Linked DNA regions of Spiractinospora alimapuensis. The protein of the gene in region 1 interacts with the protein of each later gene in a pairwise test. Links are inferred from orthologs where the notes say so. Each region holds a gene or a part of one and is shown on either strand. Other genes may lie near its edges.

Region 1 (8,868 bases):
CCGTAGGCGAACATGGCGACGGCCTGGGCCCCGCCCACCGCGTAGACCTCCTCGACGCCCAGCAGGGCGCAGGCGGCGAGCACGGTGGGGTGCACTCCGCCATCGAACTCCGCCTGGGGTGGTGAGGCGACGGCCAGCGAGGCGACACCGGCCTCCTGGGCCGGCACGACGTTCATCACGACGCTGGAGGGCAGCGCGGTGACGCCCCCGGGCACGTAGAGTCCGACGCGTTCGACCGGGACCCAGCGTTCGGTGACGGTCCCACCGGCCGTGACCTGGGTGACGTGGTCGCTGGGGTGTTGGTCCCGGTGGACCTGGCGGGCGCGCCGGATCGACTCCTCCAGCGCGGCGCGCACCGCGGGCTCTTCCTGGCGCAGCGCGGCGCGGATGTCCTCGGTCGGTACCCGCAGATGCGGGGGGCGGACCCCGTCGAACCGCTCGGCGAGGTCGAAGAGTGCCTCCTCGCCGCGCTTCTCCACGTCGGCGCAGATGGGACGGACGAGGTCCAGCGCCGCGGCGACGTCCAGTTCCGCGCGTGGCAGCAGGCCTCGCGGGTCGCGTGGGTCGTCGCGCAGGTCCGTTCGGGAAATGGTGAGGTCCACGGGGCCATTGTATGAGCGTGTGACCCTGGGCCGGGCCGCCCCACGCGAGTTCGCGGGCGCGGCCCGGCCCGTCTCCTCCCTCTCGTCTCTTTCCTCCTCTGGGGGTGGCCCGCCGCGCTCCCCGCCGACCCGTCGCACGCGCCTGCGTTGGCCCGGACCGCCGGCCGGTTCGCCACGCTCGCGAGCCGATGGCGAGGAAAGGCTCAACTAACTTTGGGAAGCCTTATCAATTGACGAAAGAAAAGGCTTGCCTTAGTGATGGAAATCGCGGATATCCCATTCGACGTCGCAATTTTCGGGGGGTAGCCTCATTGGTATGAGCACAACGACGGAAACCCAGACGACGGAACTCACAAAATTCCAGCGACTCTTGATTGACCAGGTGGGACACGAGTTCGCGGCCTCGCAGCAATACGTCGCGATCGCGGTGTGGCTGGACCGGTTGGAGCTGCCGCAACTCGCGGGCTTCTTTTACCGACAGGCACTCGAGGAACGCGACCACGCGATGATGATCGTGCGGCATCTCGTGGACCACGACATTCCCGCGGCAATTCCCGGGAGCGGGCCGGTCCGCAACGATTTCTCCGAGGTGGGTGAGGTCGTGGAGCTGGCGCTCGCGCAGGAGCGCGAGGTGACCCAGCAGTTCTACGCGCTGGTCGACGCCGCCCGGGAGGCGCGGGACCACCAGGGCGAGCAGTTCCTGCACTGGTTCCTGCGGGAACAGACCGAGGAGGTCGCCACGATGTCAACGCTGGTGACCGTGGTGCGCCGCGCCCAGGGCAGCCTGTTCCACGTGGAGGAGTTCGTCGCCCGCGAGCTGACGGCGGCCGAGGCCGAGTCGGGGCCGACGCCGGAGACGGCGGGTCCGGCGGTCTCGTGACCGGCCGCGCCGGCGCGGCCGAGCGCTACTCGGTGTCGGAGCGGGGGCCGCTGGTGACCGGCGGGCGGCTCCCGCGGTGGTGACCGAGGTCCCGACGGATGATGCTGACCGCGTCGAACACCCCGTACTGCAGGACCGCGGTGAAGGGCCACAGCAGCAACGCGCCGTAGGCGCGTAGCTCCATCGCGACCGGAACGGTGTCTCCTTCCCCCGCGTCCGCCATGGCCCGCGCCACTGTTCCGGCGTCCAGCGCGAGGCCGGTGCGCCACGCGAGCACGGCTGCCAGGCCCGTCCCGAGCGTCACGCCGACGAGGCCCGCGAGTCGCAGGTCCGTCCCGGAGGCGGCGCTGGCTCGGTACTGCGCGAGATAGGCGAGAATCCCGCACACCAAGCCGACGACGGCGCCCAGCACACTGAAGTACGCCTCGTCGAGGAAGAGCAGTGTGGTCGGTTCGGGGGGTTGGAGTTCGCCGCCCGGCCCCACCGTGGTCTCGTCCCGTGGGACGATCCACCACCACAGGATTCCGACGAGCGGGCCGAGAACGGCGGCGGCCACGGCCGTCGCGCCGCCGAGGACCAGGTGTCGCCTCAGGCCTCCCACACGCACCTCATCGTGTCGTCACCGGCGCCCTGGCGCTCGACGTCGTCTCCGGCCCGTGTCGACGGTGTCCGCGACGGACGCGCCACCGTCCCCGCGTCGTACCGCACACCGACCACCTGACCCCCCGTACCCACGCAGCCGCTCCCCCGTCGTGGCGTCCCACCGTGCGCCCCTCGCCATCCACCCGCCGGTCTCCCGGCGGGTGACGAACGACACCGGTGTCCCTCCGACGCGTCCCGGCCCACTCAGTATCGCACCGCGTCCGCTCCGAGCAGGCTCTTGATCTCACCGGAGAACTCGGTTCCGTACCGGATGGGGAAGTCGTCCAGGGCGAGGATCCACGACCGCGCCGGGGAGTCCACGCGCAGCCGCACGGGAGTGTCGCCACGGTTCTCCCGGAGCACCTGCTTGAGGTCGGCGACGAGGTCCGGAGTGATCTTTCGCTGGGGCAGGGTGAGGAGCAGCGGCGGTTCTCCCTCCTCGATGTGGGAGACGTCCAGCGGTGCGAGCTCGGAGGCGAACATGCTGAAGGTGCCGTCGCGTTCGTTCACCCGGCCCTTGACCGTGACCGCGTTGTCCTCGAGGAGTTCGTGGGTGTAGAGCGGATAGGCCTTGGGGAAGAACAGGACCTCCACCGAGGCGTCGAGGTCCTCGACGGTGGCGATGGCCCACGGGTTTCCGGCCTTGTTGGTGCGCCGCTCGACCTTGGAGATCATGCCGGCGATGCGGACCTCGCCCTCTCGGACCTCGCCGGCCACGAGTTGCGCGATCGGGATGTCGGAGGAACGGGCCAGGACCCGCTCGGCGCCGGCCAGCGGGTGGCTGGACACGTAGAGGCCGAGCATCTCGCGTTCCAGCGCGAGTTTCTCCTTGCGGTTCCACTCCGAGGCGTCGAAGTCGAGGTCGAGCCCGAGCGGCGCCGCGGGTTCCTCAGTGTCCTCCGCCGCGCCGAAGAGGTCGAACTGGCCGATGGCCTCCTGGCGCTTGGTGGAGGTGACCGCGTCCACGGCCGCCTCGTGGCGCAGGTAGAGACCGCGGCGGGTGTGCTGCAACTCGTCGAATCCGCCGGCCTTGATCAGGGACTCCACCACGCGCTTGTTGCAGGCCGCGATCTCCACCTTGCTGAGGAAGTCGGGGAAGGAGCTGAACTTGCCCTTGTCATTGCGGGTCTTGACGATCGAGTGCACGACGTTGGCGCCCACGTTGCGCACCGCGCCCAGGCCGAAGCGAACGTCTCGTCCGACCGGAGTGAAACGCAGGCCGGAGTCGTTGACGTCGGGGGGGAGCACCTTGATGCCCATGCGGCGGCATTCGGCGAGGTAGACCGCCATCTTGTCCTTGTCGTCGCCCACGGAGGTGAGCAGCGCGGCCATGTAGGCGGCGGGGTGGTTGGCCTTGAGGTAGGCGGTACGGAAGGACAGGATCGCGTACCCGGCGGCGTGGGACTTGTTGAAGGCGTAGCCGGAGAACGGGAGCATGACCTCCCACAGGGTGCGGATCGCGTCCTCGGAGAAGCCGTTGTCGAGCATCCCCTGGTGGAAGTTCTCGTACTCCTTCTCCAGGACCTCCGCCTTCTTCTTGCCCATGGCGCGACGCATCAGGTCGGCGCCGCCGAGGCTGTAGCCGGCGAGCTGCTGGGCGATCGCCATGATCTGCTCCTGGTAGACCAGCAGGTGGTAGGTCTCGCGCAGGATCGGGTCGAGGGCGTCGTGCAGCTCCGGGTGGATCGGGGTGACGTCCTGGCGCCCGTTGGACCGGTCGGCGTAGTCGTTGTGGGCGTTGGCCGCCATGGGGCCGGGCCGGTAGAGGGCGTTGACGGCGATGATGTCGGTGAAGGCGCTGGGCTCCATGCGTCGCAGCAGGGCCCGCATCGCGGTGCCGTCCAGTTGGAACACGCCCAGGGTGTCGCCGCGGGAGAGCAGCTCGTAGGTCTTGGGGTCGTCGGACCCGATCTGGGTCCAGTCGATGTCGACGCCCTCGTTGGCCTTCACGTTCTGGATGGCGTCGTCGATGATGGTGAGGTTGCGCAACCCCAGGAAGTCCATCTTCAACAACCCCATGTCCTCGCACTGCGGGTAGGGGAAGCCGGTGATGATGGCACCGTCGGTGTCGCGCATGTGGACCGGGATCACGTCGATGACCGGATCGGCGGACAGGATCACACCAGCGGCGTGCACACCGGTGCCGCGGGTCAGTCCCTCCAGACCGGTCGCGGTGTCCATGACCGTCTTGACATCGGGCTCCGACTCGATCATCTGCCGGAGTTCGGTGGCCTCGACGTAGCGCTCGTGGTTCTCGTCGTGCACGGCGGAGAGCGGGATCTCCTTGCCGAGCACGGCCGGCGGGAACGCCTTGGTGATCTTGTCCCCGAGCGCGTAGGGGAAGCCGAGGATGCGGGTGGAGTCCTTGACGGCCGCCTTCGCCTTGATCGTGCCGAAGGTGAGGATCTGGGCGACCCGCTCCTCACCGTAGAGCTCGGTGACGTAGCGGATCATGTCGGCGCGCTTACGCTCGTCGAAGTCCAGGTCGATATCGGGCATCGACACGCGTTCGGGGTTGAGGAACCGCTCGAACAGCAGACCGTGCTCGAGCGGGTCAAGGTCGGTGATCCCCAGCACGAAGGCCACCATGGAACCGGCGGCGGACCCACGTCCGGGACCCAGCGCGATCCCGTTGCGGCGGGCGTACTGGCAGATGTCGGCGACGACGAGGAAGTACGCCGGGAAACCCATCTCGTTGATGATGCCGAGTTCGTAGTCGACGCGCTCGCGGACGTCGTCACCCGCGCCGGAGGGGTACCGGTTGTCGACCCCCTCGTAGGCCTTGCGGCGCAGCCACGTCTCCTGCGTCTCCCCGTCGGGGACCGGGAACCGGGGCATCCTGTCTCGGTGGGCGAAGATCTCGTCGTAGACGCCGGCCTGGACGCGTTCGGCGATCTCGAGGGTGTTGACGCAGCCGCGCGCCCACTCGTCGAAGTTGTTCAGGGACCGCATCTCGTCGGCGGACTTCAGGAAGTAGCCGGAACCGTTGAACCTGAACCGGTTCGGGTCGTCGAGGTTCTTGCCGACACCGACGGCGAGGAGCGCGTCGTGCGCCGATGACTGGCTCTCGTAGACGTAGTGGGAGTCGTTGGTGACCAGAGGGGGGATGTCCAGCCGGCGCCCCACCTCCAGCAGCCCGTCGCGGACCTCGCGCTCGATCGGTACCCCGTGGTCCATCAGTTCCAGGTAGACGTTCTGCTTGCCGAAGATCTCCTGGAGGCGACCGGCGTAGGCCACCGCCTCGTCCTGCTGTCCCAGTCGGAGTCGGGTCTGGACGCCGCCGGAGGGGCATCCGGTGCTGACGATGATGCCCTCGCTGTACTGGCTCATCAGGTCCAGGTCCATGCGGGGCTTCATGTAGTAGCCCTCGATGGAGGCCAGCGAGGAGAGCTTGAACAGGTTGCGTAGGCCGACGGCGTTCTCGGCCATCATCGTCATGTGGAGGTAGCGGCCGCCGCCGGAAATGTCCTTGCCGCCCTCGGCGGACTCGTCCCCTTTGTCGCCGCGCCCCCAGTAGACGCGCTTCTTGTGGAAGCGCGACTCCGGCGCCACGTAGGCCTCGATGCCGATGATCGGCTTCACGTTGGAGTTCTTGGACTGCTGCCAGAACTCGTAGGCGCCGAACATGTTCCCGTGGTCGGTCATCGCCACCGCGGGCATCCCCAGCCGCTCCGCCTCCGCGAACAGCGGTTTGAGCTTGGCGGCGCCGTCCAGCATCGAGAACTCGGTGTGCACGTGCAGGTGAGCGAAGGAGTCGGCCATGGCGGGCTGCTTTCCAGGGGTGGGGCGGAAGGGTCACTCGTGACACCGAAGCCTACGACTGTCACGGCCCGGGAGCATCCACCACGGCGCCGGGTGTTCGAAACGTCACCGGGGCGGCCCGGCCTCGTGGGTCGGGCCGCCCCGGATTCGCGTTCGGTGCGGGTCAGAACTCCACGTCGGGGGCGTCCGGGAGGTCGGAGACGTCGGGGACGTCGGGGACGTCGGGAATGTCCGTGAGGTCGCCGAGGTCCTGGATCTGGTCCTCGGTGGGGTACTCGATGGTCAGGTCCTCGCCGAAGTCGCGGAACTCGAAGACCGTCTCGGTCGCGTCCCCCATGGTGTTCACGAGGCGGCGCGGCAGGCCGTCGTCGTCGATGAAGACCTCGAAGTCCACCGCGTCGACCCCGGCGTCGCCGTAGACCTGGCGGGCCGCCTCCGCGAGCTCGGCGTTGTCGACGTGCTCCAGCGCCTCCTCGGTGCTGTAGGAGCCCGCGTACCCGGTCGTCGCGACCCCGTCGATCTCCTCGGAGCCGATCTCCTCGACGTCGTTGGCGGCCAGCAGCTTCTCCACCTCGGAGGCGGGATCCTGCGTGGCGAGGTCGGCGCCCAGCTCCGCCGCGTCCATCCGCACCCACTCGGAGCCGCCGAAGCCCGCGCCGGACATGAGGATCTCCGAGCCCCGCAGCAGGACGGAGCTCTCGGCGCCGGCCTCCGCGACGGTGAGTCGCATGGTGGGTTCGGGGTCACCGACGTACTCGATGTCGGAGGACGACTCCACACTGACACCCTCGAGCTCCCCCGACATGGTCATGGTCGCCCGGTAGCTGTCCGCGGAACCGGCGTTGTTCACCGCGTCGGCGACGAACGCCATCGGGCCGCCCCCGCCTCCCCCGTCGTCCGCGGCGCCCGAGCTGTCGGGCTCGGAGTCCCCGCCCGAGCATCCAACGGTCGTCATCAGGACCGCGGCCCCCATGGCGACGACCCCCGCGTATCGCTGGTTCATTGTGGTTTCTCTCCATGTCTCACTGATGGCTTGGTGACGCCTATGAGACTCACGCCGGCACGGATCGGTTCCCCCCGACCTCACAGACCGTGCTGTGGTCAGGGTGTCAGCCGGAACGAGTCGATGATCGTCGCCGCGGCCTCGCTGTCCTCCATCAGGTCCTGGGGACCGATGAGGATGAGGGAGTGGATGCGTTCCCCGTCGTTGGTGGCGAGCTGGACGCGCGTCAGCTTGCCCTCGGGGGATCCGTCGACGAGTCGGGTGAGTTCGTCGGGGGTGTAGACGCCCTCGGAGTAGGCGGCGTCCAGGCCGCCGGCGCCCTCCCCCGGGACCTCTTCCAGGGTGACCTGCTCGTAGTCCTCGTGTTCCTCGTCGCGGGAGCTCTCCACCGACGTCAGTACCTCGATCGCGGGGATCGGCGCGTCGTCGAAGGGTTGGGTACGCACGTAGGTGAGTTCGAAGGCGGCGTCGCCGGGTCCGACGAAGTCCAGCGTCACGGAGTCGATCTCGTCGGGGTCGGCGAACTCGTCCTCCGGGGGCCGCTCCTGGGCCTCCCAGCCGGCCGGGATCTGGAACGTCGCGTGCTCGTTGTGGAAGGTGTCGAGACCGAGCTCGTCCAGGGCGACGGGAGCCTCTCCACTGGCGTCCACCGCGACGGCCTCGTTCTCCGGGCCACCGAGGAAACCGCGCAGCGGGTTGTCCAGGGCGAACAACGCGACCCCCGCGAAGACGATGGCGAGGGTCAGCCCGACGGCGAGGGCGACGAAGACCCGCCGGCGCCCGCGCGGGCGCTCCGGACGCGGCGCGGTGGCCATTCCTACCCCCGGGAGAGTCGATCAGCGCGAAAAGGACGTGCGTAGGCTACCGTCGCGCCCCGCGACGACCAACCCCTGGCCTCGCGTTCCGGGCACCGCGAACCCGGGCGACCTCCCCACGGCCCCGCGCCACAACGCCCCCGTCCGCGGCGATGGCCCCCGCTCATCGCCGGAGGACGGGGACGCGTCGGTCAGGATTCCAGCGGTGGCCAGATCCGGACCATGATCGCGGTCGTCTCCGCGGTGGTCTGGCCGTTGGCGCGGATCTCCCCGGTGACGTGGATCTTGCGGCCCTCCACGGAGTCGATCCGCGCCGCGACCTCGAGGGGCATGTTCACGGGAGTGGGGACCCGGTAGTCGACCTCGAGTCGTCCCGTCATCACCACCGAGCCCGTCTGCCACGCGGCCTCCCCCACGGCCTGGTCGAGCAGTGCCGCGACCCAGCCCCCGTGGACGCATCCGGGCGGCCCCTCGTAGGCGTCGTTCAGGGTGACGGTGCCCTCGACCCCGTCGGTGACCGAGGACAACCGGAGTGGTGGGGCGAGCGGGTTCGCCGGCCCGGTGACCCCGTTTCCGAGGGTGTTGAACCGGACGAGCCCGTTCTCCTCGCTGCGGACCAGCGGCCCGCTCTCGCGACGCTGGGCATTCAGGCGGCGGGTGGCCTCGTGCACGAGGTCGCCGACCGCGGTGAGCTCGGCGCTGGGGACGTCGGTACGGACGGTGGCCGCGACCAGGCCCCGGATCTGGTCGACGAGCCCGGCGAGTTCGGCGGGGAGGTCGTCGTTGTCGATGACGTCGAATCCGAACTCTGTTGGGTCGAGGGTCTCTTTCGGGGCCTGTGCCTCGACTGTCATGACGTCCTTCTCCAACTCCACGTTCGCGGTCACCAACCAAACCGAATCCTACTCGGTTTCGGTGGCTGAGCCATGGCGGTCACGGCGTGAACCGCGCCACCACGGCGGTGTCGGATCGTCACAACGGTCCCGAGGTGGCGGCGGTCCGCGACGGGGCAGTGCTGTGGCCCGTCGGGATCGCGTCGATCCGGACGGGGCCGCACGACCTCACCCATTCGAAGGCACGACCTAGCCGACCCCGACCGCGCGCAGTCCCGCGGCCGTGGCGGCGGCGACGAGGAGCACCACCAGGAACGGGGCCCGCAGGGCC
Region 2 (5,166 bases), 1.3 Mb from region 1 along the record:
TCGCCGGATCCACGGCGGTGAGACCGGCGCGCACGCCGTCCGGCAGGTTGTCCACCGGGACGATCTCCTCGACGGACTCCTGGGCCGCCGTCATCATGTCCTCGTCGAACGTGGTGACGATCTCGTAGGCGCCGGTGTCGAGGTCCTCCTCGGTGAGCCCGAGCGTCTCGAGCTCCGTCATGGCCTGCTGCCACATGTATCCGGTGTGGCCCGTGAGCTCCTCGTCGCGCAGCGCGGGTTGGGCGAGAGGGATCTCGGCCTCGGAGCGGCTGTCCGCCTCCAGGGTCTCCTCGTCCATCGAACCGAGCTGGACCATGTGGTCCATCACCGAGTCCCACCGGCCCTCGAGGGAGCCGAGGTTCTCCTGGTTGTCCTCGTCCACGGCGCCGAAGGTGTGCGGCTGCTGGATCGCGGCCGCCAGGTAGGCGGCCTCCTCCGTGGTGAGCTCGGAGACGTCCTTGTCGAAGTAGGCCTGGGCGGCCGCCTGGATACCGAACGCCTGACGACCCATGTAGATGGTGTTCAGGTACTGCTCGAGGATCCACTCCTTGTCCTGCTGCTGGTCCACCTTCAGCGCGATGACGATCTCCTGCAGCTTGCGGTCGATCGTCTGTTCCTGACTGAGGCCCTCGTAGTAGTTGCGCACCATCTGCTGCGTGATGGTGGACCCGCCCTGCATCTCCTCGGCTCCGGTGAAGCGGCTGGTCAGAGTGACCCACAGCGCACGACCCGTACCGCGGATGGACACACCGGGCTCGGTCCAGAAACCGTGGTCCTCCGCCGCCAGTACGGCGTCCTGTACGTGCTTGGGCACGTCGTCGAGGTCGACGGGCTGACGGTCGGTGCCCCGTTCCAGGAACTCCGTCTCGCCGTCGCTGTAGTAGAAGGTCGACCCCTGGTCCGTCGCGCCCTCCTGGGTGGCGTCGGGGACCTCGATCAACGCGTAGGCCGCGCCGAACGCGCCGAGGCCCAACAGGACGACCGCGAACACGGTGATCAGGCCGGCCCGGGTCAGCCGGAACCACAGGGGCCGCTTCTTCTTCGGTCGTTTCTTCTTCTTCGCCGCCGACTTCTTCTTGGTCGCGGAGGACCCCGATTGGAGCGCGCCCGCGGCGTGCGGCGCCACCTCCTGCGGACCGGACGGGCCGTTCGGGCCGTCCCCGCCTGGGGGAATGATCGCCGGGGGGCCACCCGGGCCGCCGGCCGGTGGTTCTCCGCCGGCGCCGTACCCCGCCGCCATTCCGGGACTCAGCGCACTGAACGTTCCCGTCGCTCCCGCACCGGTGGGGTCACCGAAGTCGGGGACCGCGGGGGCGCGGTGGGACTCGAACGGGTCGCCGCCGGACGTCTCGTCGTCGCCGGAGTAGGCCTGACCGTGGTTGTCGGCCCCGCTGACCTCGGCGTGGTCCGACGTGTCGCCGCCGGACGCGAAGGGACCGCTCGCCGCGGCCGAGGGCCCGAACGGATCGTCGTAGCCGGGCGGCGTCGTGAACGCCGACGGTGTCTCCGCCCCGAACCGCTCGGGGGGGTCGGCGTAGTCCGACCGCTCGGAGTACCCGGCGCTCTCGAAGCCGTGACCCTCGGAGGAGTGGGGGCGGTCCGAGGCCGCGTACGGCTCGTCGTAAGGGTCGCGCGTGGGGGCGTCGGGGTAGGAGAACGGCGGCTCCGTGGATTCCGCGCCGCGGTCGGGCGGGGTGAAGACGCTGGTGGACGGGCCGACGTCGGTGCCCCGATCCTCGGAGTCAGCCCACGACGGCGTGGCGTCGGACTCGAACTCCTCCACCACGGAGAACGGTTCCGTCCCCGGCCGTACGTCCTGGTCGGGGAGGTCGGCGGGGTCCGGGATGTCGTTGGCGCCGGTGTCGGTGGCGTAGTCCTCATCGCCGCCACCCGTGGACACCGCGGAGAAGTCGGGATCGGCGTCCGCGGTCGCGGCGTCGTCGTCGAGGGGACGTCCGTTCTCGTCCAGACGTAACCCGTAGTGTTCCGCGAGGTTGCGGGCCACCCGGTCCCGGAAGAAACTCCCGCTGTCGTGGAAGGCGCCGCCCCCCAGGGAGGGCTCGGCCGCGTCGGAGTCGTCGGCGAACGGTGTGGCGTCACCGCTGTCGGGGCTGGACGCGCTGTCGGTGTGGGGGGTGTCGAACGCACCGACGTCGGTGTCCGCGGGGCCCGCGTCCTCCGACGCGTCGTCGGCGAGCTCCGGCTCGTCGGCGTCGTTCACGTGGTCGGCTGACGCCGTGGACCCATCGCTCGGCCCGGACTCCGGTGAGTCCGCACCCGAGGGTATGCCGGATCGCGACTCGTCGGCGCCGGTGTCGGCACCGCTGGTCTGGTCGTCGTCAGCGGACGGGTGGGTTGGTTTTGTGCCGTCGCTGTCGTGCATCTCGCTCAGTTCCTCAGCCCCCAGAAGCCGGGACTCCCCCTATGAAGTCTCGTGAATGCTTCGTCTCATAGCGACGCGCGTGCGGCCGGAACGGACTCACCGTGGAGATCTCAGTACCGTTACGACACCGTGGGGGGACCCTAAACGACACTTCCCGAACACGATACCGCTTCCCGACGTCACCCCGAGCGGAGCATATCCGGCCCGGGTGACATCACGACTCACGGCAGTCGTTCGAGGACGCGCAGCGAACCTGTGGCACTTGTCTCCCGGAAAGCGCCGCTGGCCAGGGCGCGACAGTACACGTTGTACGGAGGGCGCCCTCCGTCGGCGGGGTCGGGGAAGACGTCGTGCAGCACCAGGGCGCCGCCCGGTGCGATGTGGGGACTCCACCCCTCGTAGTCGGTCTGGGCCGCCGTCTCGGAGTGACCGCCGTCGACGAACACCATCCCCAGCGGCGTTCCCCACAGTGCCGCGACGTCGGCGGAGGCCCCCACGACCGTGACGATCGTGTCCTCCATGCCCGCCCGGACCACCGTTCGTCGGAACGCGCCGAGCGTGTCGAGCCGGTCGATCTCGGGGTCCACCAGGGACGGGTCGTGGTACTCCCACCCCGGCTGGTGCTCCTCCGAGCCCCGGTGGTGGTCCACCGTGACGACCTTGACGCCGGCGAGGCGGGCCGCGTGCCCCAGGTACAACGTGGACTTCCCGCAGTAGGTACCGATCTCCACGATGGGCCCGACCACGGAGTACTTGGACGCCGCGTCGAACAGGGCGCGCCCTTCGTCCTCGGGCATGAAGCCACGCGTCGCGTTGACCACGTCACGCAGTGCGCGCGGCAGGACGTCGGTGGGCTCGCCATCGCGGCGGCCGACATCGGCCACGAATTCGCCGCCGGGGTTCACAGGGTCGCGCCCAGGCGGCGCACCGCTTCGTCCAGTACCTCGTCGCGCTTGCAGAACGCGAACCGGACGAGGTGCCGGCCCTCCTCCGTGTTGTCGTAGAGGACCTGTGCGGGCACACAGGCGACGCGGCTGCGTCGCGGAAGGTCGCGGGCGGCCTCGATCCCGTCGCGGTAGCCCAGGGGACGGATGTCGGCCATGACGAAGTAGGTCCCCGAGCTCCGCTGCACGGTGAAGCCGGCGTCGGCCAGACCCGCGGAGAGGCGGTCGCGTTTGTCGGCGAGCGCGCTGTTCTGGGCTTTGATCCAGTCCGCCTCGCCGGTCAGTCCTTCGGCGAGGGCGAGCTGCAGCGCGCCGTTGGCGCTGAAGGTGAGGAACTGGTTCACGGTGCGCACCGCGCGCAGCAGCGGCGACGGCCCCATGACCCATCCGGTCTTCCAACCGGTGACCGCGAAGGTCTTGCCCGCCGAGGAGATGGAGAGCGTCCGTTCGGCCATGCCGGAAAGCGTGGCGAGCGGAACATGGGGCTCATCGTCGTAGGTGAGGTACTCGTACACCTCGTCGGTCACCGCGATGACGTCGTGCCGTTGGCACAGCTCCGCGACCAGGGACAGTTCCTCGCGGGTGAACACTGTCCCGGTGGGGTTGTGCGGAGAGTTGAGCAGCACCATCCGAGTGCGCGGCCCGAAGGTGGACCGCAGCTCGTCGGGGTCGAAGGTGAACCGGCCGGTGGCGTCGGGGCGCAGGGCGACGGGCCGGCGCACGCCGCCGGCCAGCGAGATCACCGCCGGGTAGGAGTCGTACATCGGCTCGAAGACGACGACCTCGTCCCCGGGCTCGACCAGGCCGAGCACGCTGGCGGCGATTCCGGCGGTCGCGCCCACCGTCACGTAGATCTCCGTGGCGGGGTCGAGGCGCTGGCCGTACCGGGCGGCGCGTTCGGCAGCGACCGACGCGCGCAGCTCAAGGTGGCCGTCGCCCGGCGGGTACTGGTTCACCCCGTCGGTGAGGTGCCGGGCCGCGGCCTCGCGCAGCGCCTTCGGTCCGTCGGTGTCGGGGAACCCCTGGCCGAGGTTGATGGACTCGGTGGCCACGGCCAACTGCGTCATCTCGGCGAAGATGCTCTCGCCGTAGGCGCGCATCCGCGCTACTCGTAGGTCATCCACAGCACGAGCATAGGTGGACGGGTGTCGCGGCTCACGACGCGGGCGAGGGAGTGTGGACCGATCCCCGCTCACCGCCGGGTCCACTCACCCGGGGCAACCACCCCGGTGGCCGACGCCACCGACGTCGAGGGCGGCACTAAGGGGTCGCCCGTCGCGGACGCGGGAGGCCGTGCAGGGCTCGGCTGATGAGGCGTCGCTGTTCCTCGGAACACCGCTCGATGAACCGCGTCATCGCGGTGCTGGGGTCGTCGCTTCCGTCCAGGACCTCCAGCATGAGCCGCGCCGTGTGGTCGCCGCGGTCCTCCTGTGGCCAGTACCGCCAGGCCCGTCCCGACTTCTCCCGGTGCAGCATCCCCTTGTGGAACAGGATGTTGGTGACCGTCATCACCGTCGTGTAGGCGACCTCGCGGTCGTAGAACATGCTCGCGCGGATGTCCCGAACAATGAGCGGTTGCTCGGCACGCCACAGCGCGTCCATGATCGCGAACTCGAGTTCGCCGAATCCCTGCTGAACCACTCCGTGTCCACCTCCGCGGCGCCATCGTAGGAAGGCGGCATCGACTGCGAGGAATTTCACCGACATGCGTACCGTTTGGCGTCGCACACACCCGAATCAGCGGCCTGGGGCACCTGTGGCCGTGGTTTCGTCGGCCCCGTGGCCGGGAGGGGCCACCGATACGGCGCCCGCGCACCGACCGCGTCACCGCGCGTGGAC

The links. Proteins that work in one complex are often made in the same cells at the same time.
Region 2: the proteins of dnaE (region 1) and J4H86_RS10610 interact in binary tests that used the Escherichia coli proteins (3 or more experiments, as listed by UniProt). The link is inferred for Spiractinospora alimapuensis from one-to-one orthologs.

Annotation. Positions count from the first base shown.
Region 1 is NZ_CP072467.1:1,022,400-1,031,267, forward strand. The notes cover bases 2,129-6,282. They hold dnaE (DNA polymerase III subunit alpha), read right to left. Parts: upstream 5,887-6,282; coding sequence 2,329-5,886; downstream 2,129-2,328. Other genes in these bases: J4H86_RS04810 (LolA-like protein), read right to left, coding at 6,050-6,282. Outside these bases: hisD (histidinol dehydrogenase), read right to left, coding at 1-602; J4H86_RS04795 (ferritin), read left to right, coding at 919-1,482; J4H86_RS04800 (hypothetical protein), read right to left, coding at 1,508-2,083; more of J4H86_RS04810, read right to left, coding at 6,283-6,889; J4H86_RS04815 (hypothetical protein), read right to left, coding at 6,988-7,704; J4H86_RS04820 (PaaI family thioesterase), read right to left, coding at 7,896-8,591; J4H86_RS04825 (AzlD domain-containing protein), read right to left, coding at 8,787-8,868. UniProt on the Escherichia coli protein: DNA polymerase III is a complex, multichain enzyme responsible for most of the replicative synthesis in bacteria. This DNA polymerase also exhibits 3' to 5' exonuclease activity. The alpha chain is the DNA polymerase catalytic subunit.
Region 2 is NZ_CP072467.1:2,331,838-2,337,003, forward strand. What follows is about bases 2,357-5,166. They hold J4H86_RS10610 (pyridoxal phosphate-dependent aminotransferase), read right to left. Parts: upstream 4,428-5,166; coding sequence 3,285-4,427; downstream 2,357-3,284. Other genes in these bases: J4H86_RS10600 (transglycosylase domain-containing protein), read right to left, coding at 2,357-2,383; J4H86_RS10605 (class I SAM-dependent methyltransferase), read right to left, coding at 2,605-3,180; J4H86_RS10615 (BlaI/MecI/CopY family transcriptional regulator), read right to left, coding at 4,588-4,968. In the rest of the region: more of J4H86_RS10600, read right to left, coding at 1-2,356. UniProt on the Escherichia coli protein: Shows aminotransferase activity with methionine and histidine as substrates, and to a lesser extent also with phenylalanine.